DNA from 3 places in the Granulicella sibirica genome. Region 3 is predicted to be linked to each of the others. Evidence: predicted binding sites of a transcription regulator. Region 3 holds the regulator's gene; each other region holds the start of a gene.
What was found. The regulator LexA, encoded in region 3, represses DNA repair genes until DNA is damaged. The targets are predictions, from matches to a motif close to CANTTCGCTTTTTATTCGC.
Positions count from the first base shown of each region.

Region 1 (10,417 bases), 750 kb from region 3:
CCAGGTGAGACCGTGGCGCGCGCTGACGGGATGGGCGTGGTGGTTGTTGTGCCAGCCTTCGCCTCCTGTCAGGAGAGCGACCCACCAGCTATTGCGCGAGTCATCACGAGTCTCGAAGCGGCGGCTGCCCCAGAGATGCGTGGCCGAATTGACGAGCCAGGTGGCGTGCAGGCCGATCGTGACGCGGAGGAAGGTTCCCCAGAGCATCATCGAAATGCCGCCGGAAAAGTGGCCGGTGACGGCCCAGCCGAGAGCGATCTGCGCGAGGCCGGTGCCGACCAGAGGAAGATAGTGGTACTTCGAGAGCCAGACGTGGCCCTTGTCGCGGGTGAGGTCGGGAGCATAGCGGCCCAGGAGAGCGGTCTCGGAGTGCATGGCGCGGCCGGAGAGGATCCAGCCGGCGTGTGCCCACCAGGTGCCGTCATGCGGGGTGTGAGGATCGCCTTCGTGGTCGGAGTTCTGATGATGGACGCGGTGGGTGGCTACCCAGAAGATCGGTCCGCCCTCGAGCGCGAGGCAACCGCAGGCTGTAATGAAGTACTCAAGCCACTTGGGAACCTTATAGCCGCGGTGGGTGAGCAGGCGGTGATAGCACATGCCGATCCCAACGTTGATGGCGAAGAAATACATGACTGCGAAGGCGAGAAGATTCTTCCAGGAGAAGCAGAAGAGAGCAGCGATCGCGCCAACGTGGAAGAGGCCCATGGCGACAGTGGTGATCCAGTTGATGCGTCCCTGCTGGTGCTCACGGCCCATGCGAAGATCCTGCTTGACCTTGGCGGCTACGGTGGCAGCGGCGCTTGCCATGCTCGGAGCGTTGGCTCCGTTGAATGCTACGCCGCGAACCCGTGTGGTCGTGTTCGAGAACTCGGACATGGCCGCGATCTGTTCAGGCGTTTCAAAGGTGGTTTCGGTCTTCTTCTTCGTATCTGTTGTCAGAAGCGTCGGAGTCATGTCTTTTCTTGTCCTCGGTTGCTGCTAGAACGACGCTAACAGGATGGGACGGAGGGCGTTGTAAGACTTTTGTAATGGTCCCTTACGTTCGTTTTGTTCAGGTTGGGTATAGGAATCAAGCGATCTGGCGTTCGTTGCCGATTATCGAAACGAGGACGACAGGCTAATCTGTGCTGTGAATCCCAAGACAGCGGCGGCAGCGAAGGAATCTTCTAAGATGGATATCAGCCACGCGGATGGTGCCGATGCTGAGCAGCTCAATGTGATTCTTTGGCAGGATGCTATGGGCGATAAGGCTGTCCCCGTGCTGCTGAAGCAGAACGAAAAAGAAGAAGGATGATGACGATGACTAGTGTCACCAGTGTTGAAGCCCTGCAGGATGAAGCGCCGTTCGGACTCGAGCCGACGTTTAGCAAGAGAATCTGGGGTAAGACGAGTCTTGAGCCTTGGTATACGGATCTTGGTACCACAGAGCCGGTGGGGGAGGCGTGGCTGACAGGTCCTGAATCTGTGATCGCGTCGGGCAAGGATGCTGGCAAGATGCTTTCAGAGGTTGCCGGGGACTTTCCACTTCTGGTGAAGATGCTGTTCCCAAGCGACAAGCTCTCGGTGCAGGTGCATCCAGATGATGACGAGGCGCAGGCCATGGGACATGCGCGAGGCAAGACGGAGTGCTGGTATGTGCTCGAGGCGGTGCCGGGCGCGACGGTGGCGCTCGGGGTCAAGGATGGAGTGACGAAGGATGATCTGCAGGCGGCAGCTTCGAGCATGGAAGAGCTGATTGAGCAGGTGCCGGTAGAAGTGGGCGATATGGTCTTCGTCGATGCAGGCACGGTACACGCGATTGGGCCTGGCGTGGTTCTGCTCGAGGTACAGCAGACATCGGATCTCACGTATCGCCTGTATGACTATGGGCGTCCGCGCGAGCTGCATCTCACGCAGGGGCTCGCTGTGACGAAGACAGAGACGCGCGCGGGTAAGGTCCCGGCCCGGCCCATGGATGGGTTTGTTCGGCTGATCGAAGAGCGGTATTTTGTCGTTGACCGGTTCGAGTGCTCAGATGAGGTTTTGGTGCCGTTTGCCGGGATCGGTTGCCTGGTGGGACTGACGGGATCTGGAACGGTGAGGACTGCGGCAGGCGAAGTTGCGCTTACACCGGGGCGGGCAGTGATCTGCCCGATCGGCGACGTATCTGTGCTCGGAGATGCGGTGGGTTTTGTGCGGTGTGTTGCTCCGGAGTAGCACACCGCTGAACCCTGGTTAGCGGAGGAAAGCTGCCAGTTCGATCGCCGCGTTGCGGAGATAAGGCAGAAAGCGCGTCTGCATGTCATAGACCGGCATACGGGGTGCGTTGCCAGAGAGGTTCACGGTGGCCGTGACGCGTCCTGAAGGCGAGTAAACCGGAACGGCAAGCGAGCGCAGACCGACTTCCAGTTCCTGATCGACGAGGGCGTAGCCGTTGCGGCGGACGTTGCGCAGGGCGAGCCGAAGCTTGTCGACCGTGGTGATGGTGCGTGTCGTGTGCGGCGTGAGGATGGCGCGCGCGAGATATGCTTCGAGATCTTCGGATGGAAGATAGGCAAGCAGAACGCGTCCCATGCTGGTGCAATAGGCAGGGAGGCGCGAACCGATGTGCAGGTCAACAGCCATGACGCGGGTGCCCACAGTACGCGCAATGTAGACGATGTCGTCACCATCCAGCGTGGCGACGGAGAAGCTTTCGCGCAGGGTGGCAGACATGCGTTCGAGGATCGGTTGCGCGGCGTTCGAGAGGGAATTCGAGGTGGTGTAGGTCTGCGAAAGTGTGAGAAGGCGTGGTCGCAGGGAATAGCGCGAGCCGTCTTCGGCACCTGCGAAGCCAAGCTTGGTGAGAGTGTAAAGGCAGCGGCGAACGGCGGCGCGGGATAGACCGGTCTTGACCGAGAGCTGTGAGATCGTCATCTGCGGTGTGGCCTGCGAGAAGGCCTGGATGACAATGAGGCCGCGGGCGAGCGAGGTCATAAAATTCGGATCGCCTGTGTAGACATCAAGTGCGCTGGCGGGAGTTCCGGGGACTTCGAGGGCTGTGGGTGCGCCTACTGCGTGGGTCGAGGGGGTCTTATCTTGCTGGACGGCGGGAGAGACTGTGGGGACGGACGGGAACGCCATTGTTTTCTTGTCCTCGCTCCGGTTGTGGAGCGTGTTGGTCGCGAGTTGCTGGTATCGCGGAAAGGCTCTGCGAGCGATGAGTTCCGGCACAGCGCTCACGTTCGGTAGCCGGACATCTATTACGATAAACGCACAGAGCTTCAAGCGCAACATTTCTACTGCGTTGCAGCGGGTTATGAGAGTATGTCTCCGGGTTCTTCCTCGTGCTGGCCACGTCGTGTGCGGGAGCGAACCCCGGCCTTCCTTGGTTTCGTCTCTTCTGTTCCGGCATCCACTACGTAGGCAAAAATAATCGCCATTTCCAGATGCCACGGCTTCCGGGTGCCTTCATCAGCCGGAGGAATAGTAGTCTGGTTCGGCGGAAAGAACGCACAAGGAGCATTTCGTATGACGACGCAAACGACCCCCCTCAGCGGACGCCCGGCATGGAAGGCTTTGGGAGAGCACTACACGCAGATTCGTGGCACGCACCTTCGGCAGATGTTCAAGGACGACCCAGCACGCGGCGAGAAGTTTACGGCGGAGTTTGGCGGAATCTTCCTGGACTACTCGAAGAACCGCATCACGGACGAGACGGTGAAGCTTCTGCTGCAGCTCGCGGAGGAGTCCGGACTGAAGGCTCGTGCGGAGGCAATGTTTACCGGCGAGAAGATCAATATCACGGAGAATCGCGCGGTATTGCATGTTGCGCTGCGGGCTCCGAAAGGTGAGTCGATCTTTGTGGATGGCGAGGACGTTGTGCCGCCGGTTCATGCCGTGCTCGATAAGATGTCTGGCTTTGCCGACCGGGTTCGCAGTGGCGAGTGGAAGGGCCACACCGGCAAGAAGATCAAGAACGTCATCAACATCGGAATTGGTGGATCGGATCTTGGTCCGGTGATGGCGTATGAGGCGTTGAAGCACTATACGGATCGCAGCCTGACATTCCGCTTCGTGTCGAACGTCGATGGGACGGATTTTGCCGAGGCGGTTGAGGATCTTGAAGCGGACGAGACGCTGTTCCTTGTGGCTTCGAAGACGTTTACCACGCTTGAGACGATGACCAACGCGCACTCGGCTCGGGAGTGGGCACTGAAGGGTCTTGGCGGCGATGAGACCGCCATTGCCAAGCACTTTGTGGCTATCTCGACCAACGCCAAGGAGGTCTCGAAGTTCGGGATCGATACAGCGAATATGTTTGAGTTCTGGGACTGGGTCGGGGGACGCTACTCGATGGATTGTGCGATCGGGTTGTCGACGATGGTGGCCATCGGACCGGAGAACTTCCGGGCGATGCTCGGCGGATTTCATGCGATGGATGTGCACTTCCGGACGGCTCCCCTCGAGAAGAATCTACCGGTGCTCATGGGGCTGCTGACCGTCTGGTACACGGATTTCTTCAACGCGCAGACGGTTGCTGTGCTGCCGTATGAGCAGTACTTGAAGCGGTTTCCTGCTTACCTGCAGCAGTTAACGATGGAGTCGAACGGGAAGCATGTGACGCTGAGCGGAACGCATGTCGAGACGGAGACGGGGCCGATCTATTGGGGAGAGCCGGGAACGAATGGGCAGCACTCGTTCTATCAACTCATTCATCAAGGCACACGGCTGATTCCCTGCGATTTCATCGGCTTCTACAAGACACTGAATACGCTTGGGCGGCACCACGACATCCTGATGGCGAACGTGTTTGCGCAGGCTGAGGCACTGGCATTCGGCAAGACGGCGGAAGAGGTGAAGGCTGAAGGCGTGGCCGAAGCTCTTGTGCCGCATAAGGTGTTTGAAGGGAACCGGCCGTCGAATGTCATTCTTGCCGATAAGCTGACGCCCGAGGTGCTGGGTAAGCTGATCGCGCTGTATGAGCATGCAGTGTTTACGCAGGGAACGATCTGGAGCATCGACTCCTTCGACCAGTGGGGCGTGGAGCTTGGCAAGGTGTTGGCGACGCGGATCCTTGGTGAGTTGGAGAGCGATAAGGAACTGACGCATGACACTTCGACCAATGCGTTGATTGAGAAGTATCGCAAGAACAAGTAGGGCAGATGCTGCGGGACAGCGGTAAGTCGACCAGTGGTCTCTTCGTGATCGTGTAATCGGGCGGCCCGGGAATACGTCTCACCTTCCAACACCAGGAAGTAAAGACGTCGAGTACGACGGCGGAAGCCGCCGGATTTACTCGTTTTCCCAAACTCTAGAAAGATCCGCATGCCGCAGTTCGGCTTGACGGATCGAGGAGAGCCCCCGAATGAAGGGACACAGGTTGTTTATCGCTGTCTTCGCATGCGCACTCACGATTCAAGCTTCGGCACAGAAAGAAGACGAGAGGTCGTCGTGGAAGGGAGACGAACTCCCTCTGCTGTTCCAGGTATCGACGCTCGATGCTCTTTCGCAAGGCGTGTTTGAGGGATCTTACTCAGTCGGCCAACTTAAGCGGCAGGGAGATTTCGGCGTGGGTACATACGATGGATTGAACGGTGAGATGGTGGTTCTGGATGGCCATGTCTATCACGCGTATGCGGACGGTACGACCAAGGAGGCGGGGGATAACGAACTGGCTCCGTTTGCAGCAGTGACCTTCTTCAAACCGCAGTACAGCTTCACGCTGACGGGAAAGACGATGGCGGAGATTTCAACTGCGCTCACGTCACAGTTGCCGTCGGCGAATCTGTCGTACGCAATCAAGATTACAGGTGCGTTCACGACTTTGCAGACGCGGGCGATTGCAAAGCAGACCATGCCGTACCCGACGCTGGTGGTTGCATCGGCCGGAGAGGTGGTATTCAACTACAACGATGTGGAGGGGACGGCAGTGGTGCTGCGCGGACCGGCCTTCGAGAAGGGAATCAACGTGGTCGGAGACCACTTTCACTTCGTATCCAAGGACCATACGAAGGCGGGACATGTGCTTGCGTTGACCACGGGCACGGTGAAGGTGGAGGTGATGGTGTTGCCGCAGACGACGCTCTGGCTTCCCCTGAACAAGTATTTCCTGAATGCGACGCTTCCTTACAACTAGGGCTATTAGCGTGTAGGGCCGCCCCTTTAGGGGGCGGCCTTTTTGTGCGTCTAGGTCGTGATTCGGCCGCAGCGGCGATGAAGGAGCGCCGTATCAGACCGCACGGTAAGAAGCTGCTATTTCAAAGTAGCCAGCAGGTCGGCGGGTTCGGGGCGGACGTGAAAGTCGGCGTGGGCTTCGGCAAAGGCGATGGTTGAATCCTGCCGAACAAGGAATGTGGCTGGAAGGGGCAAGGTCCAGCTTGCTTCGGTGGCGGTGTCGTAGTTGAGGCCGGAGTTGGCGAAGGGGATGTTGACCAGGATGGAGCGGTAGTAGCTCCTGTGCTCGGGTGGGATGGTGTACGCGAGGCCGTATTGTGCGGCGACTTTGGCACCGGGGTCCGAGAGGACGGGGAAGGGTAGCCCGTGCTGTTGAATGGTGAAGTCGTTCTGGCGTGGGGTTTGCGGTGAGATGGCGAGGAGGAAGGCGCCGCGGCGGCGCAGATCGGAGTGAAGGTCGCGCCATTGCTCGAGTTCGGTGACGCAGTAGGGGCACCAGCGGCCACGGAAGAAGTTGAGGACGACGGGGCCTAGGGAGAGGACGTCGGTGAGGTGGACGGGCTTGCCGGTGAGGGCGTCGGGAAGGGTGAAGTCCGCAGCGTGGGCGCCAACAGGGAGGATGCGGTCTTCGATGCCGGTCGAGAAGAGCTCGGCAGTGGCGGCTTCCGAGATGGCAAGGCGCTCCGGCTGCACCAGCGCACGGGTGTTTTGAGTAATGCGGTCGAGCTGATCCTGAAGGGGCATAGATGTGAGGTGCAGCAGGTTTAGTTTAGCCGGTTCTATGCATGCCCGCGCTAAGTTGCAGAAAGCATAAGGGTGAAGGTGTAGCAAATTTCCTCTTTGACAGGAAGGCTGGTGGTTGTCATCCTAAAGGCGAATAAAAAGCGAAATAAGGAGTGGGCTGTGAGTGCAGCTGGGGCTTTGAAGGTTCAGATCGAGTCGAAGCTGGCTAGGAGGATTCCCGGAGCGCTGACACCTGCTCCAAGGACGATTCGAGAGGTTACTGCCACCGGGATAGCTGACTTGGACGCGATGCTCGAAGGCGGCCTGCCGATGGGAGCAATCACGGAGTTTGTAGGGCAAGCCTCATCGGGACGGACGACTGCGGCAATGGCGTTTTGCGCGAGAACAATTGCGGAGGGGAAGGTCTGTGCGTGGGTCGATGTGGAGGATTCGTTCTGCCCGGAGTCGGCAGAGGCGAACGGAGTGGGACTGTCTCAGGTGCTTTGGGTCCGGTGTGGCAAGGGCGAGGTGGTTTCGGAGGGCCGAACGTATGAGTTGGCGGCTCAAACTGGTGGGAACAAGGATTTGAGATCGCGGATGCCTACAGGAGGCGGTGGGGGCAGGCATCCGCGGAGTGAGATTCGGGGACTTGAAGGTGCCGTAGAAAAGCTTCTGCAGTCTTCCAGGTTCTCGAAGGGAACGGGTATGGGTAAGCCGGGGACTCCGGGGGCACTCAATCGAACGATCTGGCCGCAGGGTGCGTGCAGGATTGCTTCGGTGTGCGCGGAGGGCACACTTCCGCCGCAGCGGGCCGGGTCGAAAGGTTATGAGGAATCGGCAGGCAGGGTGATTGCGCTGCGGCCCGTGGTGCGGAATGAGCAGGTGAACTCGGATCGGGCTCCAAAGCGACGGGGAGAGACGCTTTCAGCGGAGCGGGAGGCAACCGGAGCCTCAGTGCAAGCCGCCCGGGAGAATGCGGTCGTCGGGCCAGTAGGCGAACCGAAGATCGTGAAGTATACGGGGAAACCTTGGGGAAGGCTGGATCAGGCGCTGCGTGCTGTGGATCTTCTGCTCCAGGCGGGTGGATTTGGGGCGATTGTGCTGGATCTGGGCGATGTTGCGGTTGAGTTCGCGGACCGGATTCCGCTGGCGACGTGGTTTCGTTACAGAACAGCGGCGGATCATAGCCGGACCACGCTTGTGGTGCTGACGCAACGGTCTGATGGAAAGAGCTGCGCAGGAAGCAGCGCGGGGCTTGTGGTGCGGTTCGAGGGTATGGAGGCTTGGGCGGAGTTGGGAACAGTGATGGCATGGATGCAGTTTGGGGCGGAGTCGGCGCGGCAGAGGTTTGCGGTGGCTAGACCGGTGAGCATCGCGGGAGGTAAGACGCCGGTGCGAGCTGCGTGGGAGTGTGCGGCGGGTTGGGCAGGAAACAGGCGGGTGAGGGCATGACACGGTATGCGTGCGTGCGGGTGGCGGAGTTTCCGGTGCAGGCGCTGCTGCGTTTGAGGGCGGAGTTGCGCGGAGAGGCGGTTGTGGTGATGGAGGGTGCGCCTCCGGCGGAGGCTGTCTGCGCGGCGACGGCCGCGGCGCGGCGAATGGGGCTTGAGGAAGGGATGTCGCGAGTGGAGGTGGATTCGTTTGGCGGGGTGAGGGTGCTGGCGCGGAGTAGGGCGTCGGAGCGGGAGGCGAAGCAGGCACTGGTTGAGGCGATGTGCAGGTTTTCGCCGAGGGTGGAGGATGCCGAGTCGGACCGGGTAGCCGTATGCGTGGTGGATGTGGCGGGGACAGAGAGGCTGTTTGGAGCGGGAATCGGTGGCCAGATTCAGACGCGGGTTGGGGAACTCGGGATGGTGGCCGTGGTGGTGGTTTGCGGGGACTTTCATGCCTCGGTTGCGCTAGCTCGGGGAAGTGACGGCGTAGTAATTATTCCGTCTGGTGGAGAGCGTGAGGCGCTGGCAGGAATGTCGCTTGGTGTGCTGGACGTAGAGGAGGAGCAGCAGGAGACGCTGGCGATTTGGGGGGTGAAGACGGTTGGTGGGTTGGCGGCTCTGCCGGAGGTGGAGTTGATCGCGCGCATGGGGCAAGAGGGTAAGAGGCTCAGGCTGATGGCACTGGGGGAGTGTCCGCACCTGTTTCAGGCGGTTGAGGAGGAGTTCAGCCTGCGAGAAGTGTTTGAGTTTGATGGGCCGGTGGAGGAGTCAGAGACATTGCTTTTTGTGCTTGGGCCGATGTTCGATCAGATGCTGGTGAGGGCTCGGGGACGGGCGCTGGCGCTGGCGAGTGTGTCGGTGGCAATGCTTCTGGATGGTGGTGGGGAGCATGTAAGGGTGATCCGACCGGCGCTGCCAACGGAAAATCGGAAGCTTCTGCTGAAGCTTTTTCAGCTTGACTTGGCTAGTCATGCTCCTGAAAAGGCGGTGATTGGGCTTATGGTGACGGGGGAAACGGGTGGAACGAGCAAGGTGCAGATGGGGCTGTTTGCTCCGCAACTACCTGAATCTTCGAGGCTTGATGTGACGCTCGCGAGGTTGTCGGCGATGGTTGGTGAAGGACGGGTGGGGTCGGCGGTGCTGCGGGATTCGCATGAGCCGGATGCGTTTTCGATGGTGGGTTTCCGCGCTTCGGCGCGGTCGGGGGGGAAGGTTGAGGGGCGGGTGGTTCCGGCGATGCGGCGAGTTCGACCGCCTATGTTGTTGCGAATGAAGGTGTTAGATGGGGAGCCGAGGAGCTTTGCGTTCCGGGGTCGGACATTTCAGGTGGTAAGGGCTTATGGGCCCTGGAAAGGTTCAGGTGAGTGGTGGAACGGTGGGACATGGGGCCGGGAAGAGTGGGATTTAGTGGCGGAGGCGGTTGGGGAGAGGCTCTTCTGCCGGGTATTTCGAGATATGGTCCGAAACGCATGGATGATGGATGGGCTATATGACTGAATACTATACGGAGATGCATGCATCCAGTGCTTTCAGTTTCCTGGAGGCTGCTTCTCTGCCGGAGGGGCTGGCGGAACGGGCGGCGAAGTTGGAGATTCCGTCGGTTGCTCTGATGGATCGGAACGGGATGTACGGCGCGGCGCGGATGCACACGATGGCCGAGGAGAAGGGAATTAAGGCGCAAATTGGTGCAGAAATTGTGGTTAGGAAGACGGTGAATTGTGGTCAGGTCGTGGTCCCTTTGCTGGTGAAAAGTGCGGTTGGGTACCAGAACCTCTGCCAGATGATTACCCGGTTCAAGATGCGTGAGACGGGGAAGGCGGAGGGGGCCGCGCGGGCGCGAGAGCTAGAGGAGTTTTCGGAGGGCCTGGTCTGCCTGACTGGGGGCGATGATGGTCCTCTTGCTGAGGCTCTTCTGCGTGGGGGCGAGGCTGAGGGCAGGAAGGTTGTCGAGCGGTTGGTTGGGGTCTATGGGAAGGGCAATGTCTATGTCGAGTTACAGAGGCATTTTGAGCGGGAGGAGGAGTGGCGGAATCAGGCGGCGGTGAGGATTGCGCGGAGCCTTGGACTTCCTCTGCTGGCGACCAACGGGGTGAAGTATGCAACGGAGGTCGAGCGTGAAGTCATGG
Region 1 covers NZ_RDSM01000002.1:569,598-580,014, forward strand. Annotated here, with positions in the region: gene GRAN_RS13325 (acyl-CoA desaturase) at 1-807, opposite strand, end outside; gene GRAN_RS25520 (hypothetical protein) at 1,130-1,294, shown strand; gene GRAN_RS13330 (type I phosphomannose isomerase catalytic subunit) at 1,300-2,196, shown strand; gene GRAN_RS13335 (IclR family transcriptional regulator domain-containing protein) at 2,215-3,201, opposite strand; gene pgi (glucose-6-phosphate isomerase) at 3,490-5,118, shown strand; gene budA (acetolactate decarboxylase) at 5,327-6,097, shown strand; gene GRAN_RS13350 (peroxiredoxin-like family protein) at 6,214-6,879, opposite strand; gene GRAN_RS13355 (ATPase domain-containing protein) at 7,039-8,310, shown strand; gene GRAN_RS13360 (Y-family DNA polymerase) at 8,307-9,788, shown strand; gene GRAN_RS13365 (DNA polymerase III subunit alpha) at 9,781-10,417, shown strand, end outside.
Region 1: a site for LexA is predicted at 7,009-7,027, ahead of GRAN_RS13355 (ATPase domain-containing protein). Genes of this name have one in related genera too.

Region 2 (10,417 bases), on a different contig from region 3:
AGGCTGCCATGACACGGCCAAGGACGAATCTACTTCCGGCTCGTCCTGTATGGGGCTGGACTTCGTTCCGGGCTACGCCGGCTTATTTTGCACTGGCGGCCGGGCTGACGGTAGCGGCGGTCCTTGTCCCGTTCGTGCGGCACTCACAGAGTGTCGCGGAACCCGCACAGCCTCTCGCACAATCGACTCGCAATGTCGCCGATGATGACGCGCTGCTGCGGGATATCGATCAGCAGCTCGATGCTTCGGTCCCAAGCGCGATGGAGCCGCTTGCGGATCCGGCCATGAACTCGACCAGAAAATTGGATGCAACGATCAAAGACACTAACAAGGACTGACATGATGATGCGAACTGCTCTTCGGCTTGCTCCCGTAGCCCTCTTCACTTCGACACTGCTGTACGCGCAACAGACACCGGCCCCCTCCGCGGCACCGGTACCGATTATTCGAAACACTCCTCCGGTGGCACAAGGCGGACCGGGTGGCCCGCAGGGCTTTCGCGGCGGCGATGGCGGCATGAACGATCATGGCATGCGGTCGGGCCGGATGCGCTTTGAAGGTGGCATGGGCCCGATGGGGATGTGGTGGAAGAACCCTGACGTGGTTCAGCGAGTGGGGTTGACTCCTGACCAGACCGGAAAGATGGAGGAGATCTTTCAGAAGAGCCGTCTGCAGTTGATCGACCTGAAGGCCAACGTCGAGCGGCAGGAGGTAACGCTGGAACCTCTTCTCGACGCGAACCCGGTGGATACGAAGAAGGCGCTGTTTCAAATCGGTAAGGTCGCGGATGCGCGGGCGGAGCTGGAAAAAGCGAACGCGGCGATGCTTCTGGGACTTCGCGGTGTGCTCACTCCGGAGCAGTGGACCAAGCTCCATGCGGGCTGGCGGCATGGCGACATGATGAAGGGCGATCATCCGGGCGGGACACCGGGTGGCGGCGGTACGGCGACGCGTGGCGACGAAGAGGGTCGACGGTCCGATGCCATGCAGGGCACGCGGTAGAAGCAAAAACAGGCAGATCTCCCGGATGGAGTCTGCCTGTCTTCAGATTTCCAAGATTTCAAGTTTCGCAGCTGACCACTGCGGTTCGGGCGTCCGGATTCTCCGGGCGTCCTTTTCTTCTTTAGCTTGCGACCTTCTTGGCCGGACGGATCGCTTCCTGCGCGAGAGTCGGACCGGCTGCGGGAACCTCGGGGATCGGAGCCACAAGCGCAGCGCCGATACCGAGCTTCTTGCGAAGTTCAGCGTCGATACGCCCGAAGATGTCCTTGTTTTCCTTCAGGAAGTTGCGGACGTTCTCGCGGCCCTGGCCGATTCGCTCGCCCTGGAAGCTGTACCAGGCTCCGCTCTTGTCGACGATGTTGTTCAGGACGGCGAGGTCGAGTGCATCGCCCTCGCGGGAGATGCCTTCGCCGTAGAGGATGTCGAACTCGGCGTCGCGGAACGGGGCGGCAACCTTATTCTTGACGACCTTGACCTTTGTGCGGGAGCCGACAATGACGTCGCCTTCCTTTACCGCGCCAATGCGGCGGATGTCGATGCGCATGGACGAGTAAAACTTGAGCGCGCGGCCGCCCGTGGTCGTTTCCGGGTTACCGAACATAACGCCGATCTTGTCGCGGATCTGGTTAATGAAGATGAGGCAGGTGCGCGACTTGGCTACCGTTCCCGTGAGCTTCCGAAGCGCCTGTGACATCAGGCGAGCTTGCAGCCCCATGTGTGAGTCGCCCATCTCACCGTCGAGTTCGGCCTTGGGAACGAGGGCGGCTACGGAATCGACAACGAGGACGTCGATAGCGTTCGATCGGACGAGGGCTTCGACGATCTCGAGCGCCTGTTCGCCGTAGTCGGGCTGCGAGACGAGAAGGTTGTCGATGTCGACGCCGAGTTTGCGGGCGTAGGCGGGGTCGAGCGCATGTTCGGCGTCGACGAAGGCCGCGAGGCCGCCGGCCTTCTGCGCCTCGGCGATGATCTGGAGGGTGATGGTGGTCTTGCCCGAGGATTCAGGGCCGAAGATCTCGATGACGCGTCCGCGCGGGACGCCGCCTACGCCGAGGGCCGCGTCGAAGGAGATGGATCCGGTCGAGATGACCGCGATCGGGACGATCGCTTCCTTCGAGCCGAGACGCATGATGGAACCCTTGCCGAACTGCTTCTCGAGCTGCGAAAGTGCGGTTTCGATTGCCTTGCTGCGTTCGTCTGCCACGTGTGTTGCTCCTTCGATATGTGCCCGAAAGGTGCTCTGCTGGGCGCGGAATGGTGGTGCTGATTGTTCCCGGATTCTAGCATTCCAATTTGGGAAAAGCAAAGAAAAGGCGAAGCAAAGAATAACAACCAATTCCCTGCCTTCTAGGATCAGCCCATGTACATGCCGCCGTTGACGTCGAGGGTGTGACCGGTGATGTAGGAGGCACCCTCGGAGGCGAGGAAGACGACCGCGTGGGCGATCTCGTCGACCGTACCGACGCGCTGCATGGGGACATGCGTGGTCATCGTCGCCTTCTGCTCGTCAGTCAAAACGCCGGTCATGGCGGTCTCGATGTACCCGGGAGCAACGGCGTTCACTGTGATGGAGCGGGCCGCGAGTTCGCGGGCGAGTGCCCTGGTCATACCGATCAGGCCGGCCTTCGAGGCGGCATAGTTGGCTTGGCCGGATTGTCCGGTTTCGCCGACGACGGAGGTGATGTTGATAATGCGTCCCCATCGGGCTTTAAGCATGGGTGACATGGCGGCCTGTGTCATGAGGAAGGCGCCGGTGAGGTTGGTGGAGAGTACATCGTCCCAGTCCTTGCGCTTCATGCGGAGGGCGAGCGTGTCGCGGGTGATGCCGGCGTTGTTGACGAGGATCTCGAGCTTGCCGAGCTGGGCGACGACGGACTTGGCGCAGGCTTTGATGGAGTCTTCGTCGGCGATGTCGAGCAGAAAGGTGTGAGCGGTGCCACCGGCGGTCTTGATCTCGCCGGCCACATCGGCGAGCTTTTCTTCGTTGCGGGCGGCGAGGGCTACGGTGGCTCCGGCGGCGGCGAGCGCGAGCGCGATGGCGCGGCCGATTCCCTGCGAGGCTCCGGTGACGAGGGCGACGCGGCCGGTGAGGTCTGTTGTGCTGGGGGTCAAATGATTCTCCATGTCTTCCGCCTGAGGCGGTCGGTGCAGGTCCGATTATACGAAGCTCAGGCGGTTGGAGCGTCGGGGGTGAGGGACCAGAGGAAGACCTCGAGGGAGCGGGCGAAGTGCAGGATCGGCGGGCGCGGCGGGAGGATGATGCCGTGGGCGGCGGGGATCGTGTTGACGCGGATCTCCGCTTCGGCGGGTTCGAGGGGCCATGGCAGGTGGTGGATGTGTCCGGCGAGCAGACTGCCGCGATGCGGGGTGAAGAGGGCGTACCGCTCGGTGAGGAAGGCTTCGAGAGAGCCGGCCTGGCTCAAGGCTACTGGGCCGAGGCTCCTATAGGTGGCTTCGAAGATTGCTGTAGTACGCGTGAGGAGACGTCGGCTGGCGTAGTCGACCTGTCCCTGGCTTGTGGTGCGGGTCATCGAGGCAAAGAAGTAGGGAAGATGGAAAAGGACGCGGGCTCCGATCACGGCGAGTGGACTGGCGCAATCGAGCGAAAAGAAGAAAACGCCTGCCAGGCCCGTACGGCGGGAGCGGACGTAGGTGCGCAGGTTCAGTTCCGGGAAAGTGTTGGTTGTAGGCACGCCGAAGGTGGCTTCTCCGGCGAAGCGGGTGCGAACGCGATCCATCCAGAAGGGGACGACGCCGATCCACGCGTATCCGTCGTAGAGATCAGGTTCGAGCCCTGCGGGGAGGAGTGGGGCAAGGTCGGTCGAGGGGATGGGCCAGTGGGCGAAGAGGAGATCGTTCCAGCGCTGGGCTAAACGCCATGGGCGGGTAGGGATGGGGTAAGGGCGGTGGGCGGTTGTGGTGAGGATTGCGGGCACGATGGTTGGATGCCACGTTGTCGGCCACTAACAAGAATAACAACGGCAGTACGAAATACGAGGATCCTTAGCTCCGCTCAGGATGACCGCGTAGAGCGAGCAACGGCAAGAGCGGACACAGGTGGGCTACTCGATCTTGAGCATGCGTTGGAGCTCTTCGAGCGAGACCTGCTTGGTCTCGGGAAAGAAGAAGAGGACAACGAAGAACTGCAGAACCATCATGGCGGAGAAGAAGACGAATGGGCCGGCTCCCGAGCGGGCAGCGATGACCGGGAAGACTCCCGAGAGGATCGCATTCATCACCCAGTGGGTTCCGGAGCCGAGGCTCTGGCCCTTATTGCGCACGCGTGTGGGAAATACTTCGCTGATATAGACCCAGATGACCGCACCCTGCGAGACGGCGAAGAAAGCGATATAGCCAACGAGCGCGTAGACGAGCCATGCCTGGTGCTGATGCAGGTAAAAGATGCCTGCGACGATGGCCAGGCAGATCGCAGTTCCGACCGCGCCGATAAGGAGGAGGAGCTTGCGTCCGAGGCGGTCAATCAGCAGCATGCCGAGCAGGGTGGCGAAGAGGTTCATCGCGCCGATGGCTACGGCCTGCAGGTTTCCGGAGAGTTTGCTGAAGCCGGCGGCGGCGAAGATGTCATTCAGGTAATAGAGGATTGCGTTGATGCCGGCGAGCTGGTTGAACGCGCCGATCGCGATGGCGAGGAACATGGGGCGTCCGTAGCGGAAGCGGCCGTTCAGGCGTTCGAAGAGTGAGGCGCTCTTCTGGTCCGCCTCCATGTGGAGCGACTCGCGGATATCGCGAAGCTCGGCCTCGGAGTTGTTCGAGCCGAGGAGTTCGAGAACGTCTTTGGCTTCCTTGAAGCGGCTCTGCGTGACCAGCCAGCGCGAGCTGCGCGGGATGCCGTAGAGCAAAGCGAAGAAGAGGAACGCGGGAACGGCGGCGACACCAAGCTGGTAACGCCACTCCTGCACGCCGATGTTGAAGAGGCTGATGAGGTAGTTCGAGAGGTAGGCGAGCAGGATGCCGACCACGATCATGATCTGAAAGGTGCCGACGAGGCGCCCGCGGATGCGCGCCGGGGCCAGCTCAGCGATATAGACGGGGCCGAGTACCGAAGAGCCTCCGATGCCGAGGCCGCCAAGGAAGCGGGCAGCGAGCAGGAGATCCCAGTTGGGCGCAATCGCGCAGCCGATCGAGGAGATGAGGTAAAGGATCGCAGTGAGGCGGAGCATCTCGCGCGAACCGTACTTCTGACCGAGCGTTCCAGCCGTGAGCGCACCGATGACGGTGCCCCAAAGAGCGATCGAGACGGTGATGCCGAGCTGGTTGGCCGTGAGCGCGTAGGCGTGCGTGAGGCCTGCTGTAGTGCCCGAGATGACGGCAGTATCGAACCCGAAGAGGAGGCCACCCAGGGCACCCACGAAGGTGCTCCGGATGATGTATTTATTGATGGGCAAGCAGGGCCTCCGGAGAACCTGTAATCGTCTGTGGCTGAAACGGTAACAGGCATGCTCCGAGAAGGCCAGCCGTTGCACCGAGTTGCGCCCCAAGGATATACGTTTTGTGGCGTTCCAGGCGCTCGGGCTCAAGGATCGTTGGCTGGGTCAAGCGATAGACATAGCTGCGGCTGTGGAGCTCGCGAAACATCGCCGGCGAGAAGAGGTCCCATGCCTCGCAGACACCGCCGCCAAGGAGATACAGCGGCAGATTGAGCGTATTGATGAGGCCCGTAAGACCGATTGCGAGAGCGTGGCCGACCGTCTCGAAGACGGAGATGGCCTCGAGATTGCCGTCGCGGGCGAGCAGGGCGACATCGTGAGAGGTGGCCGGGGCGGCATCGCCCATGCGTTCGCGCGCCATGCGCAGGACGGCGGTAGCGGAGGCGTACTGTTCGAGGCAGCCGGAGCCGCCGCATCCGCAGGGAGCACCATCGGTATCGCGGATGATTACGTGGCCGGCCTCGCCCCCCATGCCGGTCGAGCCATGCCAGATACGTCCGTTGAGGATGAGGCCGTTGCCGACGCCGGTCCCCAGGGTGAGGACGCAGAGAGATTCGACACGGTGCGTGCGTCCTGCTCCTAACATCTGCTCGGCAAGGGCGGCGAGGTTGGCGTCGCTCTCGATGTCGATGCTTCGGCCGAGGGTTGATTCGACTGCGTGGCGCAGGTTGAAGCCGTCCCATCCGCCGAGGTTGGGCGGGTTGCGCAGGATACCTTCCGGAAGCTCCAGCGGGCCGGGGGTTCCGATACCGATGCCGGCGAGACTGCGGTCAGAGTACTCCTTCGCCAGAAGCGCGTTGATAGCCTCGCACATGTCGCGAACGACCTGATCGCGACCTTCTTCGAGGCGCGTCGGGATCAGGATGGAGTCGAGGAAGTCGATGCCTTCGGCGTAGGAGGCCACCCGAAGGTTCGTCCCGCCCAGGTCGACGCCGATAGAGTATGTTTCGCTGGCCAGTTTCAAATTCCTAATCCATTCGATAACTCAAGATGTGATAAGCCTTCCAATCCGGTCCTGATCGTCCGGAGCATCGCGAATCTGTCTCCGCTCGAAGGGGACCGGTGCGTGGGCCGTCGGCTATGGGTCAGCATGGCTGTGATGATAATCGTTCCCACTGGATTGTTGGCCGCAGCCCTCATGGTGCATCGTCATGGACGTGCCCTGCAAGCGATAAGTCGCGAGTCCGGTCATGTTCTTGCATAAGAATTGATGGACGGCCTCAGCCTCCGCTGGTATTGTTACCACGCACGATCTGCGCTTTCTCCTGTGCGGCGGAGCGCGGTTTCCGCGCCGTCTCTTGCCGGGCGGAGACACGCCGTCATTTATCCTGTGGGCTTATGAGCGAAGCGCGTAACCCGACGATTCGCGAGGTCGCCAAGCTCGCTCGTGTGGGCTTGATGACCGTCTCGCGCGTGATCAACAATCATCCCTCGGTGCGTCCATCTACGCGCAAAAAGGTCGAGATTGCGATCGCGCAACTCGGCTACCGGCAGAATGAGGCGGCTCGTCTGCTAAAGGGTCAGCGCGCGAAGATGATCGGGTTGATCGTTCCGGACCTGTCGGACGCGTTCTTCGCGTCGTGCGCTCATACGGTCCAACACATTGCGCGCATGCACGGCTACATGACGCTCGTGGTTTCGTCCGAGCGTGATGCGGACCTCGAATTCCAGCAGGGCGAATTGATGGCGAGTCGCAAGGTCTCTGGCCTGCTGATCGTGACGTCGACCTCGCGCGGAGATGAGCGACTCAAGCACTTGCAGAGCACCGGCCTTGCCATCGTTGCGTTCGACCGTCCTCTGCCCGGCGCCGATACCGATTGCGTGGTGGTCGAGAATCGGCTCGGAGCGGAAGAGGCGACGCGGCATGTCATCGAGCATGGACACAGCCGTATCGTCTGCGTGGGATACGACGAGGAGACGTACACCATCTATGAGCGGATCCAGGGCTACACCCACCAGATGAACGCCTCGGGACTGAAACCGGAGGTTGCGCTCGGGCTGCTTACCTTCGAAGAAGTGCGGGACTGGGTGAAGCATCTGCTTGGACGCACCAATCGACCGACGGCGATCTTCTCACTCAACCACCGCACCGCGGTATTCGTGCTGCGTGCGCTGGCGGAGATGCAGATAAAGATTCCGGAAGAGATGTCGGTGCTAGGATTCGACGACTTCGAACTTGCGTCGGTGATCACGCCGCCATTTACGACGGTGGCACAGTCTCCGGTGGAAGTGGCAAGGCGCTCCATGGCTCTTCTGCTCGAACGTATCCAGGGAGTGAAGACGGGCGCCGCCTCGTCTCCAGCGAAGATTCTGCTGCCGGTGAAGTTGATGGTCCGGTCTTCGTGCGCACCCCCGGGTAAAGCTGCATCTTGAAGCGTGAAGAGTGTTGCAAGCTTTGTTACGAATGGAGAGAACCGCATGACGAACCGGGGATTCTTGGCAAGGCGCTGGGTTGTCGTTCTACTCTTCTGCTTCGCGCTCTGCTGTGTTGCTCAGGCGCAGAGCGCGAGCACCGATATCAAGCCCGGGGAGCCGTGGTTCGACGATCGTGGGCAGCAGATTCAGGCGCACGGCGGCGGCATTCTTCATCTTGGCAAGACCTGGTTCTGGTTTGGCGAGGATCGCTCGAAGACGAACGATCCGGACAAGCGCTACGTTGCCTGCTACTCGTCAGATGATCTCGTGCATTGGAAGTATCATCGGCAGGTAATAGCGATGGCCGCGCCTGAGGGTCTTAGCGGGCACTGGGTGCTGGAGCGGCCCAAGGTTTTCTACAACGCGAAGACGAAGAAGTTCGTCTTGTATATGCATCTCGACGACCCCGCGTACAAGATGGCGCGGGTTGCCGTCGCAACGAGCGATACGGTTGACGGCGACTATAACTACATCCGCAGCTTCCGCCCGCTCGACTTCGAGAGCCGCGACATCGGGCAGTTCATCGACGATGATGGTGCGGCGTACCTGATCTTTGAGTCGCGGCCTAGCAAAGGCTTCTATATTGCCAAGCTCTCGGACGACTACCTCGATGTCGCGAAGGAGATGAGCTTCGTCGACGCGCCACTCGAAGGTGGAGCGATCGTTCATTATCAGGGCCTTTACTATGCGCTTGGCTCGCACCTGACGGGCTGGAAGGCAAACCCGAACGTCTATGCCACGTCGGCAACACTCAGCGGGCCATGGTCCGCGATGAAAGACATCGCGCCACCCGAGGTCAACACGTATGACTCGCAGTCGAGCATGCTGGTGAAGGTGGTGGGTAGCAAGGCGACGACGGTCATCTATGTTGGTGACCGTTGGAAGCCGAAGGATCTATGGGACTCGCGGTATATATGGATGCCGGTTGAGATCGGTTCCGGCAATCTTCATCTGCCGCAGCCAAAGTACTGGACCATCAACGCGAAGACGGGCGTCGCGACCGTTGCTCGTTAGTAGGCCTTCGCACAAGAAAGGAATCGCTTCAGCATGGGTCGAATCACACGCAGAGGCTTTGTAACAGCAGCATCGTCGGTTGTAGGCGGGTTTTCGATCGGCAAGCGGAAGGCGCTGGCGTGGGCTCAGCCTGTGACCAGCTATCCCGGGGAGCGGCTTGCGCTCTGGTACGACAAGCCATCGGCGGCGTGGGTCGACGCTCTTCCCGTCGGCAACGGACGCCTGGGTGCGATGGTCTACGGCGGCGGGGACGATGGCTCGCCGCAGCGCGAGGTGCTCCAGTTAAACGAAGACACGCTCTGGTCCGGAAAGCCGATCGACGGTAACAACCTCGATGCGCCGAACCATCTGGCGGAGGTGCGCAAGGCGGTGCTCGAGCAGAAGGACTACCATCTCGCCGACAAGCTCTGCCAAAAGTTACAAGGCAAGTTCGCGGAGTCGTATCAGCCTGCCGGCAATCTGCGGATCGACTTCAAGCATGATGCTGCAGTGACGGAGTATCGGCGCGAACTCGATCTCGACCAGGCGGTCGCAACGACGCAGTACAAGGCCGACGGCGTGAGCTACAAGCGAGAGGTCTTCTCATCGGCGCCGGACCAGGTAATCGTCGTGCGAGTCACAGCCAACAAGCCGCATGCGCTGAACGCGACACTCTCATTCGATGGAGAGTTGCAGAAGTCCGTGACTGCCGTCTCGGATCGTCGCCTGCTGATGACGGGCAAAGCGGCTGCACACATCGCAGGCGCGGGCCACCCGAATAGCGAGAAGCCTGTGACTCTGTCCGACACACCTGGCGACGGCATGTATTTTGTGACGATGCTCAATGTGCTCGTCGACGGCGGAAGCTCGAAGGCTGCGAAGCACGAACACGGCGCGGGAACTCTAAGCATTGCCGATGCCTCGTCCTTCACGATCTTCCTCAACGTAGCGACCGGATATCGCGGCTTCCAGAACGCTCCCGACCTCACGATCGAGCAGATTACGGCGAAGTGCGCTGTGCCACTCGAGAAGGCTATGAAAGTACCCCTCTCCACATTGCGCGAGCGCCATGTGGCGGATCACCAGAGGCTCTTCCGTCGCTCCTCGCTGCATCTTCCGTCGGCTGGTACGGACGCCCCTCTTCGACCGACGAATGAACGTGTCCGAAACTACACGCCCGGCGACGCCGCGCTGCTCGCGCTTTATTTTCAGTACGGTCGCTACCTCCTGATTGCAAGCTCGCGGCCAGGTTCGCAGCCAGCAAACCTGCAAGGCATCTGGAGCTACGAGGTCACACCGCCGTGGAGTTCGAACTGGACGACGAACATCAACGTCCAGATGAACTATTGGCTCGCCGAGACGTGCAATTTGAGCGAGTGCGCGTCGCCTCTATTCGACTGGATCGCCGACCTCAGCAAGACCGGAGCCGTTGCAGCGAAGGAGACCTATGGACTGCCCGGCTGGTGCTCGCACCACAACGTCGATATCTGGCGCTCGGCGAATCCCGTGGGCGAGGGCGTGGGACAGCCGACCTGGGCCAACTGGGGCATGTGCGGCCC
Region 2 covers NZ_RDSM01000001.1:971,135-981,551, forward strand. Annotated here, with positions in the region: gene GRAN_RS04025 (hypothetical protein) at 1-338, shown strand, start outside; gene GRAN_RS04030 (periplasmic heavy metal sensor) at 340-1,002, shown strand; gene recA (recombinase RecA) at 1,124-2,206, opposite strand; gene fabG (3-oxoacyl-[acyl-carrier-protein] reductase) at 2,356-3,126, opposite strand; gene GRAN_RS04045 (YqjF family protein) at 3,171-3,938, opposite strand; gene GRAN_RS04050 (sugar porter family MFS transporter) at 4,065-5,408, opposite strand; gene GRAN_RS04055 (ROK family protein) at 5,395-6,414, opposite strand; gene GRAN_RS04060 (LacI family DNA-binding transcriptional regulator) at 6,789-7,823, shown strand; gene GRAN_RS04065 (family 43 glycosylhydrolase) at 7,869-8,879, shown strand; gene GRAN_RS04070 (glycoside hydrolase family 95 protein) at 8,913-10,417, shown strand, end outside.
Region 2: a site for LexA is predicted at 2,305-2,323, ahead of recA (recombinase RecA). Genes of this name have one in related genera too.

Region 3 (10,417 bases):
TGCAGCAGATCGAAGAATCCTTTCTCTATCTCCTCCAACTGAACTGCCATCCCAAGTTCGATCTTGCCGACCCGTGTCTCGATCGCGCACTCGAGCCCCACCAGGTGCTCGTCGCCCACCACCGCGACAGTACGATCGGGACTTTCTCCGAAGAGTTCCCGCCATGCGCTCGCCGTTCCCATTGGCACTCGGAGTACCGTGCCCGACTCACCTGCCAGTTTCTCGAGTGCCAGACGCACCGAAGCCGCGAGCAAAAGCGGATCCATACGGGCTTCGCGATGCAGCACCCTTTCCGCTATTCCCAATGCCAGCCGTACTACCTCTCCCTCAACTTCGCCAAAGTAGCGTTCCCGTTCAAGGCCGAACTGAAGGCAGCTCTGTACGACGGCCTCTCGCTCCATCGAAATCTGTTCCCGTAGCTCCTCCTCCCACTCGAGCCTGGCTGCGGCCCTAGCCTCTGCGCGCGCAGACTCCATTTGCGAGGGAACGCCGCGAAGCTGATTCCGCAGACTATCGAGCTGAGCCATCTCTTCCTGCACTCTAGCCGTCTCTCGCAGCACATCGACGCCGGCTTTCTCAAGGTGCTCGCGCCTGCGCTCAACCGACTCAAAGACAAGCGGCGTCACCCCCCTGCGCTCGACAAATTCCGTCGATGGCTTCGCGCCATCGGGCAGGGGCATCTTCCCGTCTGGCCCGGACTGCTGTGTGTTAAACATCTTCCACCTCCAACCGCAAGACCATCCTGCCTTCGCTCTCGAGCTTCCGAGCGAGGTTCAGGAACTCCTGCTGCGCCGCGTTTACATCCTTGCTGCGAACAGGCCCCATGACTTCCATGTCTTCCTTCAGCATTTCCACGGCGCGGGAGCTCATCGCCTTGAAGAGATGTGCCTGGATGTTGTCTTTGGCGCCCTTCAGCGATAGCGCAAGTACCTTCTTGTCCGCCGCACCAACCAACTCGCGAATACTCTGTGGGGGAACGGTCAATAGGTCATCGAATGTAAACATCAGCGTTCTAATCCCGATTGCCACCTGAGGTTCGCTCGTCTCGATCTCTTCGAGGATCACCTTGCTTGCATCCTGATCCAGGAGGTTCAGAAGGTCCGCCACCACCTTAAAGCCTGAGTACGATCGCTTCGGAGTAGTCCCAAGCGCCTCCATCCTGCGGTGCAGCACAAGCGCAACCTGCTGAGCCATCTCCGGCGAGAACTGCCTCATCTCCGCAAGCCGCCTCACCGCATCCACACGCATCTCGTTTCGAAGATGCATCAACACCTTCGACCCGCGCTTCGCGTCGAGATGCGCCAGCACGAGCGCCACTGTCTGAGGATGCTCATTCTCAAGAAACTTACTCAACTGCTGGGGGTCCATCTTCTGAAGGATTTTAAGATCACCTGCGGACCGATCCTTGATCAGGCGAACTTGGTCGAGCAGTTCGTCCGCACGCTTTTGCCCGAATGCCTCGGTCAGCAGCTTCTTCGCATAATCCGGTCCACCCTTGCCGATATACTGTTGCGTTTCGAGCAGCCCATAGAACTCGGTGATAACTTGCGTCGTCTCGACAGAAGACACTTCGTGCAAACGCATGATCTCGTCCGTCACGCGCTGTACATTACTTTCCGAGAGGCTCTGAAACATCTTCTTCGCCAACTCATCCCCAAGCGTCACCATGAGGATCGCAGCCTTGCGCAATCCCGGGATGTTCGCCGGCGCAAAGCCTGCCTCCTGCGGCAGAAGCATCGGACCCGGTACCGCACTTTGAGCTGTCGCCATTACTCGCTCCCATCCGGTGCGCCGATCCATGCTTCGAGCAGACGTGTGCTCTGCGCCGGCTCTCGCGCAATCTGATCCGACACGTGATCGAACATCGCCTGCGCCTGCTTCGACGATCGTTTCCGTTCCGGCAGAAGCGACTCATTCGAGCCCGCGGGCAATTCCCCGCCTCCGGTCGGCACGCCAAGTCCACCCACGCCCTGGGCACTCGTGCCCGTCTGCCCCGCCGTGCCAAGACTAGACCCCGACGCCAGCAGCACCGGCGCACGAATTGCCGCCGTAACTTCCTTTGCCACCGGCCGCAATACAAACATCACCACGCCGAACGCAACCAGCCCCATCATTCCTGTCCGCAACAACGCGGGCTCTGTGTGCAGGAAGCCAGTTGCCCCATCCATGAAGCGCGTCATGATCGGTGGCGTCGCCTCTGGAGAATTGGAGCTAAAGCTCACGTTCGACATCACGACATCATCCCCGCGCTTCTCATCGAAACCCACCGCAGCTTGAGCCAGCCCTTCGAAACGCTTCATCTCTTCAGCCGTCCGAGGCTTCCAGACCGGGTGCTCCGCCTTGCCCGTCCCATCCATCACCTGCCGGTCATTCACCACCACCGCTGCCGTTACCCGACGCACACGCCCCGGTCCAAGCTCCGAATGCACCACGTGCCGCGTGACTCCGTACGTCCCTTGCTCTTCCTTCGAACTCTGATTGCCTCCACCAGCCTGCGGATACACCGGCAACTGCTCCTTCAACAACGGCGGAGTCCCCGCTGCCGTGGCAGCGCCCGCAGCCTGCAGCGACCCCGGGGCCGATGCCGCGGGCGTGTTACTCGCCGTACCAGGAACTCCAGCAGCAGGAGCCTTTCCCGTCGCGATCTGCTCGCTCTTTCGCATCGTCAGTGTCGCGGACTGCGTCGGGTCATAGACCTCATCCGTCCGATCCATGCTTCCTTCGTCATAACTCACATTGACGGTCGCACGCACATTGTCCCTCCCGGCAATCGGCTCGAGCATCGCTACAAGCTTCGCTTCGAGCGCCTGCTCCACATCCGCCTCGGCCGCACTTCCCCTCCCCTTGGCTTGCAGGTTCACCCGACCCTCAGCGTCCACCAGCGTCACCCCATCTGGATTCAGATTTTCGACCGCTCCGGCTACAAGGCTGCGGATTGCATCCGCCTGATCCTGACTCAACGAAGCCTTCCTAAGCCTGAGCACCACCGACGCCTTCGCACCCTTGTCCTGCGCCGTGAACAACGACGCCTGGGGCAGCACCAAATGCACCCGGGCCGATCGCACCACGCCAAGCGACCCGATCGTATGCTCCAACTCCCCCTCGAGCGCTCGCTGGTAGTTCACATGCTCATCAAACTCACTGCCCACCCAGTTCGGCTTATCGAATAACTCAAAGCCCAGCCGCCCCGTCTGCGGCATACCTTTCGCCGCCACCTCCATCCGTGCCTTGTCCAGCATGTCCGAAGGAACCTGGACGCCACTTCCATCCGGCGTCGTCTCAAACGGAATCCCCGCCGCTCCGAGTTCCTGTGACACCGTCTGCACATCTCTCGGATCCAGACCTGAAAAGAGCACACGCCAGTCCGCTCGCTGAAAGTACCACGCCAGTCCCGCACATCCTGCGGCAACGAAGAGCAGCCCACCCAACAGCCACGTTCGCCTCTTCTGCGGGATCGCCGCAACGTGCCCTTGCAGTTGCGTCATCACCGAACGCGCCTGCGCTACGATTCCCGCCCCAGGCACCCCAGCATCGGTCTTCACCAGCCCGGTGCGGTTACCCTCTCCCGCCGATCCGGCTTGCTTCGCATCCGCCATAGCCCCTCATCCAAAATCCGGCTCACACGTTAGAACTGCATCGTCATCATCTGCTGATAGGCAGCCACCGCCTTGTTTCTCACCTGGAGCGCAAGCTGGAAAGCCATGTCCGCTTTCTGCCCGGCAATCATCGCGTCATGGACCTCGACACCGCTGCCGTTCAGCAGTCCAGTGATCGCATCGCTCGCCTTCTGATCCAGCGTGGCCGTCTGGTCGACCATCGACCGCAACATCCCGCCAAACGGCGGGCCGCCCGCCGCCCCTGACGTCGCAGACGCCATCCCCGCCGCACTCGCCACGCTCTTGAGCGCATCCGAAACACCAGCCGCTCCAACCACCATCACACCCTCCTAGATCGCTTCGTGCGCCTTACTTCAGAAGATCCAGCGAAGCGGTGATCATGCCCTTCTCCGCCTGCACTGCCGTGGCATTCATCCCATACGACCTTGTAGCCCCCATCAGATCCACCATCTCCGTCAGCGGATTGATGTCGGGATACGCCACATAGCCGTCCGGCCCTGCGTCCGGATGACCCGGGTCATATCTCTGGAGCGGAACGCTCTCATCCTGCATCACCCCTGCCACCGAAACCCCACCAGCTGCCGCGTTCGAGCTCATGATCGAAGGAAAACCCGAACCAACATGACTCCCAAGAACACTCCCAAAACTCCCATTTCCATCTGCGGCAAAGACAACGTGATGCCGCCGATACGGTCCGCCATCCTCGGTTCGCGTCGTCTCCGCGTTTGCCATGTTTGAAGCGACCACCTCGGCACGAACCCGCTCCGCCTTCAACGCCGAACCACTCACGTCCATCAAGCCAAAAAGATTCATATCCTGTCCTGTACCTACCGGCTGTTAGCATCCGCATGGATAGCTGCCATCACGTTGGCGTACTCGCGCTTCAACAACGCCACCCCCGTCTTGAATTGCAATTGTGACTTCGCCAGTTGCATGGATTCCCGGTCCATCGACACATTGTTTCCATCCGGCCGGGCCACCAGCCCATCCACATCCGCGGCCTTCTCCAGGGCTGTCGTTGCTCCCGTCGGATCCTGCGCACTCAACTCCCGCGCAAACTCCGCGTCGAAGTCGAAGCCCTGGGTCTTATATCCCGGCGTATCGACGTTCGCCATGTTGCCTGCCGTCAGCTTGAGCTGGTCGCTCGCCAGGTCAAGGTACAGTCCAAGCGCATCACTCAAAGGCGTCGTAACCTGCATCTGCTGTCCTCCGTGCAACAGGACTCAAGCATTCCTTTAACCAAGAAAGAGCGCCCTCGGATGAGAGCGCTCTTATCGACTTCGTCCACGTATCAAAGCTACCGTCGTCGCCTGATCCGAATATCCGCCTCGTCGATCACTTGCCGATCCCCCGCAAGGATCGCCCCGCGCTCCAGCACATGCATCAATTCCCTTACGTTTCCCGGCCACGCATACTCCACGAGCATCTCTATCGCTCTCGCGGAGATACGTTTTCGTGGCGCATCCTTCCCCATAGCATCGAGAAAGAACTCCACCAGGGCCGGGATATCTTCCGCTCTCTCCCGCAGCGCAGGAACAGTCAGCGGAAACACCGCGAGCCGGTGGTAGAGGTCGAGCCGAAATGTTCCCTCATCAGCCCTCTTCTCCAGCATCTGGTGCGTCGCCGCGATCACCCGCACATCGACCCGCATCACCTCGTTATCTCCGACCCTCTGAAGCTCCCCACACTCCAGAAACCGCAGCATCTTCGCCTGCAGACCAAGTGGCATCTCGCCGATCTCATCCAAGAATAGCGTCCCCCCATGCGCCGCCTCAATCCGGCCGGTTCGCGACTGCACCGCACCCGTAAACGCACCACGAGTATGCCCAAACAGCTCCGCCTCCAGCAGCGACTCCGGAATCGCCGCGCAATTCAAAACCGTAAAACTCTTCAACGCCCGCGCACTCATCCGATGGACAGCCTTCGCAACGACCTCTTTCCCCGTCCCCGTCTCTCCTTCAATCAAAACCGTCGCAGTACGCGGAGCCACGAGTCGGATCATCATCCCTAAGTCCTGCATCACCATGCTTTCCCCCACCAGCTCCGGCAGCCCGGCAGTCGCCCCACCGCCAGACACTCGCGTCTCCCTTATAGGAGGGACGACAGTCAGCCCATGCGCTTCCTCGAGCTCTACCCGCTCAACCACTCCACCAGTGTCCCGCGCCTCGCGCAGGGCATGCAGCAGTTCATTGCGCCTCGGGCTTCTTACGCCTCCAGGCTCCGCCGCGCCATCCACCCGCAGCAGATCGACCGCTGGGAACATCGATCGCACCAGCCCGGCGAACTCGCCCGCCTCAAGATCCGGCAGCCAGGTATCCATCAACAGTGCCTCCGGCCTGGCCATGTCCATCTGCGCCATGGCCTCAGCCCCCCCATTCGCCTCCCGCACCTGCCATCGCAGCCCGGTGAGGCTCACCCGCAACCTCGCACGCAATGAAGAATCCGCGCTCGCTACCACAACTGTCCGCACTCCGCCCGGAGCCCCGCTGGCATTCGTACCTGCGTTCATCCGTGTTTCTCCCTCCAGCCCTCATCAGGCCGGATCATTCCCTGCGACTCAGCGTTCCAACGCGCTTCGCACAAGCTCACGCATGGCGCTCACGCCACGCAGCAGCCGTCCACACTCCCTCAACCCCTCTCGAACGGCCTCTTGGTAAGCCGCAGGCGTCCCTTGCAACTCGCCGATCTCCAACCTGCAGTGCAGAGCTGTCAGCGGCTGGCATAGCTCATGCAGCACCTCAGCGATCTCCAAAAGCTCCCCAGACCGGCCTGGCGCACCAACATCCCGGCCCACGTCACTCCGCACGCTCTCCTGCCCGAGCCGCTCAGGCAACAATGCGCACCCCTGGAAGCCATGGGGACGGCCTACCGACTGTATCGATCGCAGGAGACGCGCGTCGTTCGCCCATCTCGTCTCGTGCCGGTTCCTTCTTCCCCACACTTCCGGGCCGGAGGTCCACTCCGGACCCGATCTGGTACCCCTCACCGCGTACCGTCTCGATCACCGTCACCGTCGCCGCATCCGAGAGCGCCGGGCATGCTGCAGAAAGCTTCTTGCGCAAGTAGTTCACATACACATCCACCACATTCGTCCCCGCATCCGGAGACATCTGCCAGACCTCACGCAGCAACTCGCTCCGTCCGCAACACCTGCCCTGCCGTTGCATCAGAAATTCGAGCAGCGCAAACTCCTTCGTCGTCAGCTCCACCACCGCCCCAGCCCTCGTTACCTTCCGCTCCATGCGATTCAAGACAAGGTCGCCGGACCGCAGAAGCGGATCGGCAAACTGTTCTCTCCGTCGCAGCAGAGCCCTGCAACGAGCCGTCAGTTCGTGCAGCGAGAAAGGCTTCATCAGCAGGTCGTCCGCCCCGAGGTTCAGGCATTGAACCCGCTCCTCCACTTGCGCCCGCCCCGTGAGCACAATCACCGCCATGGCCGTATACAACCCCTGCATGCCTCGAAGCACATCCATGCCATCTCTTTTCGGCAGCCCAAGGTCCAGAACCATCAAATCCGGCCTCTCGGATGCCACGTGTTCGAGCGCCGCATCTCCATCTCCAACCCGGGCCACCTCATGCCCATCCATCGCAAGACCCTTTTGCAGAAACAGCCCCAAAGCAGCATCATCTTCGACCACAAGTACCCGCATCTGTCTCACTTCTTGGCCTCATTTCTCTGTATCCCGCTCTGCCCATCGAAACGTCCGGCAACGACAAAAGGCGACTTCCACCTTGGAGATCAGAATCTATTCGGAAAGACTTCGGTCATCCATACAATCTGGTTATTACGATTACTCCCTGGCAGATAGAGAGCAAGGAACGATTACCTTGGTTCCGATAAACCAGGGACCGAAACAGAACAACGATCGGCCAATCCCAAAATGGGCTGCGGGCCTGTATGCAACTTTGGTCCCGCCTAACGCAAGAAAGTTCTCTGGTTCGCTTTTTATTCGCTACAATCATTCGCATGGCGATCACGCGGCGGCAAAAAGAGGTCATCGACTTTCTCTCCGGATTCACCCAGAAGAACGGCTACTCCCCGTCATACGAGGAGATCGCTTCCGGCCTCGGCCTGAACTCGCTCGCAACCGTGCATAAACACGTCACCAACCTCCAGAACAAGGGCCTCCTGCAGCGAGCCCACAACCGCTCCCGATCCATCGACGTCCTCCCCACCCGCACCAGCAAGAAAGGCTTTGAGCGCCTCCCGCTCCTCGGGCGCATCGCTGCGGGCCGACCCGTCGAAGCCATCGAAACCGCCGAATCTATCTCCCTCGGCGACATCATCGGTAACCGCGAAGTCTTCGCCCTCGAGGTCCGTGGAGACTCTATGCGCGACGAACACATCGTCAGCGGCGACTACGTCCTCGTCGAGCGCACCCGCACCGCACGGGAAGGTGAGATCATCGTCGCTCTGATCGACGGTGCCGACGCCACCCTCAAGCGCTTCTATCGTGAAGGCAGCATGATCCGTCTCCAGCCCTCGAACAATGAGATGGCCCCCATTTACGCCCCCGCCGCCAGCGTCAGCATCCAGGGCAAGGTCCTCGGAGTACTCCGCAAGTACGCCTGAGTTTTCACGGAACTGCCTGGCCATACTCTGCGTATCACCCCTTGTCGCCACTCGAAGGGGTAAACGCACCATGAACAACAAGAAGCGCTCGAAGCTCTGGATTTGGATTCCGGTCGTCGTCGTCGCCGTAGGCGGCCTCGCGGTCACTGCCATCGCTCGCGGCAGCAAGACCAAGCTCGAGCCCTCCCAGATCGCCAAGGTCGAGCGCGGAGACGTTGCCCACTCCGTCGTCGCGACCGGCAAGGTGCAGCCCGTCACCAAGGTTGAGGTCAAATCCAAGGCATCAGGCATCGTAACCAAGCTCTTCGTCGACGTTAACGCCCACGTCACCAAGGGCCAGGTGCTCGCCCAGCTCGACCAGCAGGAGATACTCGATCAGGTCGCCGCCCAGAAGGCCCAGCTCGCCGCCGCTGAGTCGAATGCCCACGCCGCCGATGCAGCCATCACCTTCGACCGGGTCAATGCCGAAGCCCCCGACCTTCCGATGTTCAAGCACACTTACGATCGCGCCCGGGAGATGTCCTCCGCCGGCGTTGTCTCCCAGCAGGCCCTGGACGACGCTCAGCAGAAGTACCTCTCCGCCGCCAACACCCGCGACAAAGCCCTCGCACAAATCACGGTCGACATCGCCAAGCTCCGCCAGGCTCAGGCGCAGGTCGCCCAGGCGCAGGCCTCCCTCAAGCAGCTCGAAGAGCAGCTCGGCTACACCACCATCATCTCCCCCATGGACGGCACCGTGCTCTCCCGTGACGTGGAGGTCGGCGACGCCGTCAGCTCCATCCTGGTCCTCGGCTCGACCGCTACCCTCGTCATGACTGTCGGTGACACCAGCCAGGTCTACGTTCAGGGCAAAGTCGACGAGGCCGGCATCGGCAAGATCTACCTCAACCAGCCGGCCCGCATCAAGGTGGAAAGCTTCCGTGACCACACCTTCCTCGGTCGCGTCACTCAGATCACGCCGCTCGGTGTGGAAAAGGACAACGTCACCACCTTCGACACTCGCATCTCCATCGAGAACCCCGGCGGCGAACTCAAGGCCAACATGACCGCGAACGCGGAAATCCTCCTTGAAGAACATAAGGGCGTCCTCACCGTCCCCGAGCAGGCTGTCCTCTACGATAAGGACCGCAAAGCCACCATCGAAGTCCCGGATCCCAACGAGAAAACCGGCCGCCGCAAGCTCCCCGTCATCGCCGGCCTCTCCAACGGCACCCGCACCGAGATCATCTCCGGCCTCAAGCAGGACGACCCCGTCGTCCTCCAGCAATAACAGCAGTAATCTGAAAAGCACGACGCATCCAACGAATCACACATCGAGGCCGCACGAAGGAGCATCATGAAAATCCAGACCATCGCCCTGACCCTAACCCTGGCCTCCACCAGCGCCTTCGCTGCAGACCGCAACTTCGACCGCACCGTCCCCACCGGCAACGCACCCAACGTCTCCGTATCCACCGGCTCCGGCTACGTTCACATCCATCCCGGCAACGACAACCAGGTCCACGTCACCGGCCACATCCACTCCAGCAATGGCGGCTGGTTTTCAAGTTCGAATGACATCGATCACCGTCTGCAAGAGATCGCCGACAACCCACCCATCCACCAGAACGGCAACGACCTCATCATCGGCGAGCGCCAGACCCGCGATCTCTTCCGCAACATCTCCATCGACTATGAGATCACCCTCCCCCGCAACTCCATCCTCAGCACCTTCACTGGCTCCGGCGACATTGAAACCCAGGACGTAGCCCAGAGCGTCCGCGCCGAAACCGGCTCCGGCTCCCTCCGCATCCGCGGCGTCCACGGCTCCGCCAGCCTCCACTCCGGTTCCGGCGACATCGAGCTCGAGCAGTCCGCCCAGGGCGACACGAAGCTTGAAACCGGCTCTGGCAGCATCCGCGCTCACGGTGTCAATGGCGGCCTCCAGGCCGAATCCGGCTCCGGCGACATCGAGATCTACGGCCGCCCCGCCACCGACTGGCGTCTCCAGACCGGCTCCGGCTCCATCCGCCTCACCCTCGGCAACGATGCCCGCTTCAACGTCAACGCCAGCACCGGCTCCGGAAGCATCCGCGTCCAGCAGTCGGTCAGCCAGATGGCGAACAATAACGGCCACCACCTGACCGCCTCCGTCAACGGCGGAGGCCCCAACCTACGCGCCAGCACCGGCTCCGGCGATATCGAAATCAAGTAACACCCGGTACCTTCCTCTCAGGATCCGATCAAC
Region 3 covers NZ_RDSM01000002.1:1,316,133-1,326,549, forward strand. Annotated here, with positions in the region: gene GRAN_RS16410 (FliH/SctL family protein) at 1-716, opposite strand, end outside; gene fliG (flagellar motor switch protein FliG) at 709-1,770, opposite strand; gene fliF (flagellar basal-body MS-ring/collar protein FliF) at 1,770-3,596, opposite strand; gene fliE (flagellar hook-basal body complex protein FliE) at 3,626-3,937, opposite strand; gene flgC (flagellar basal body rod protein FlgC) at 3,966-4,430, opposite strand; gene flgB (flagellar basal body rod protein FlgB) at 4,445-4,816, opposite strand; gene GRAN_RS16440 (sigma-54-dependent transcriptional regulator) at 4,915-6,126, opposite strand; gene GRAN_RS16445 (response regulator transcription factor) at 6,443-7,267, opposite strand; gene lexA (transcriptional repressor LexA) at 7,585-8,190, shown strand; gene GRAN_RS16455 (efflux RND transporter periplasmic adaptor subunit) at 8,261-9,460, shown strand; gene GRAN_RS16460 (DUF4097 family beta strand repeat-containing protein) at 9,527-10,384, shown strand.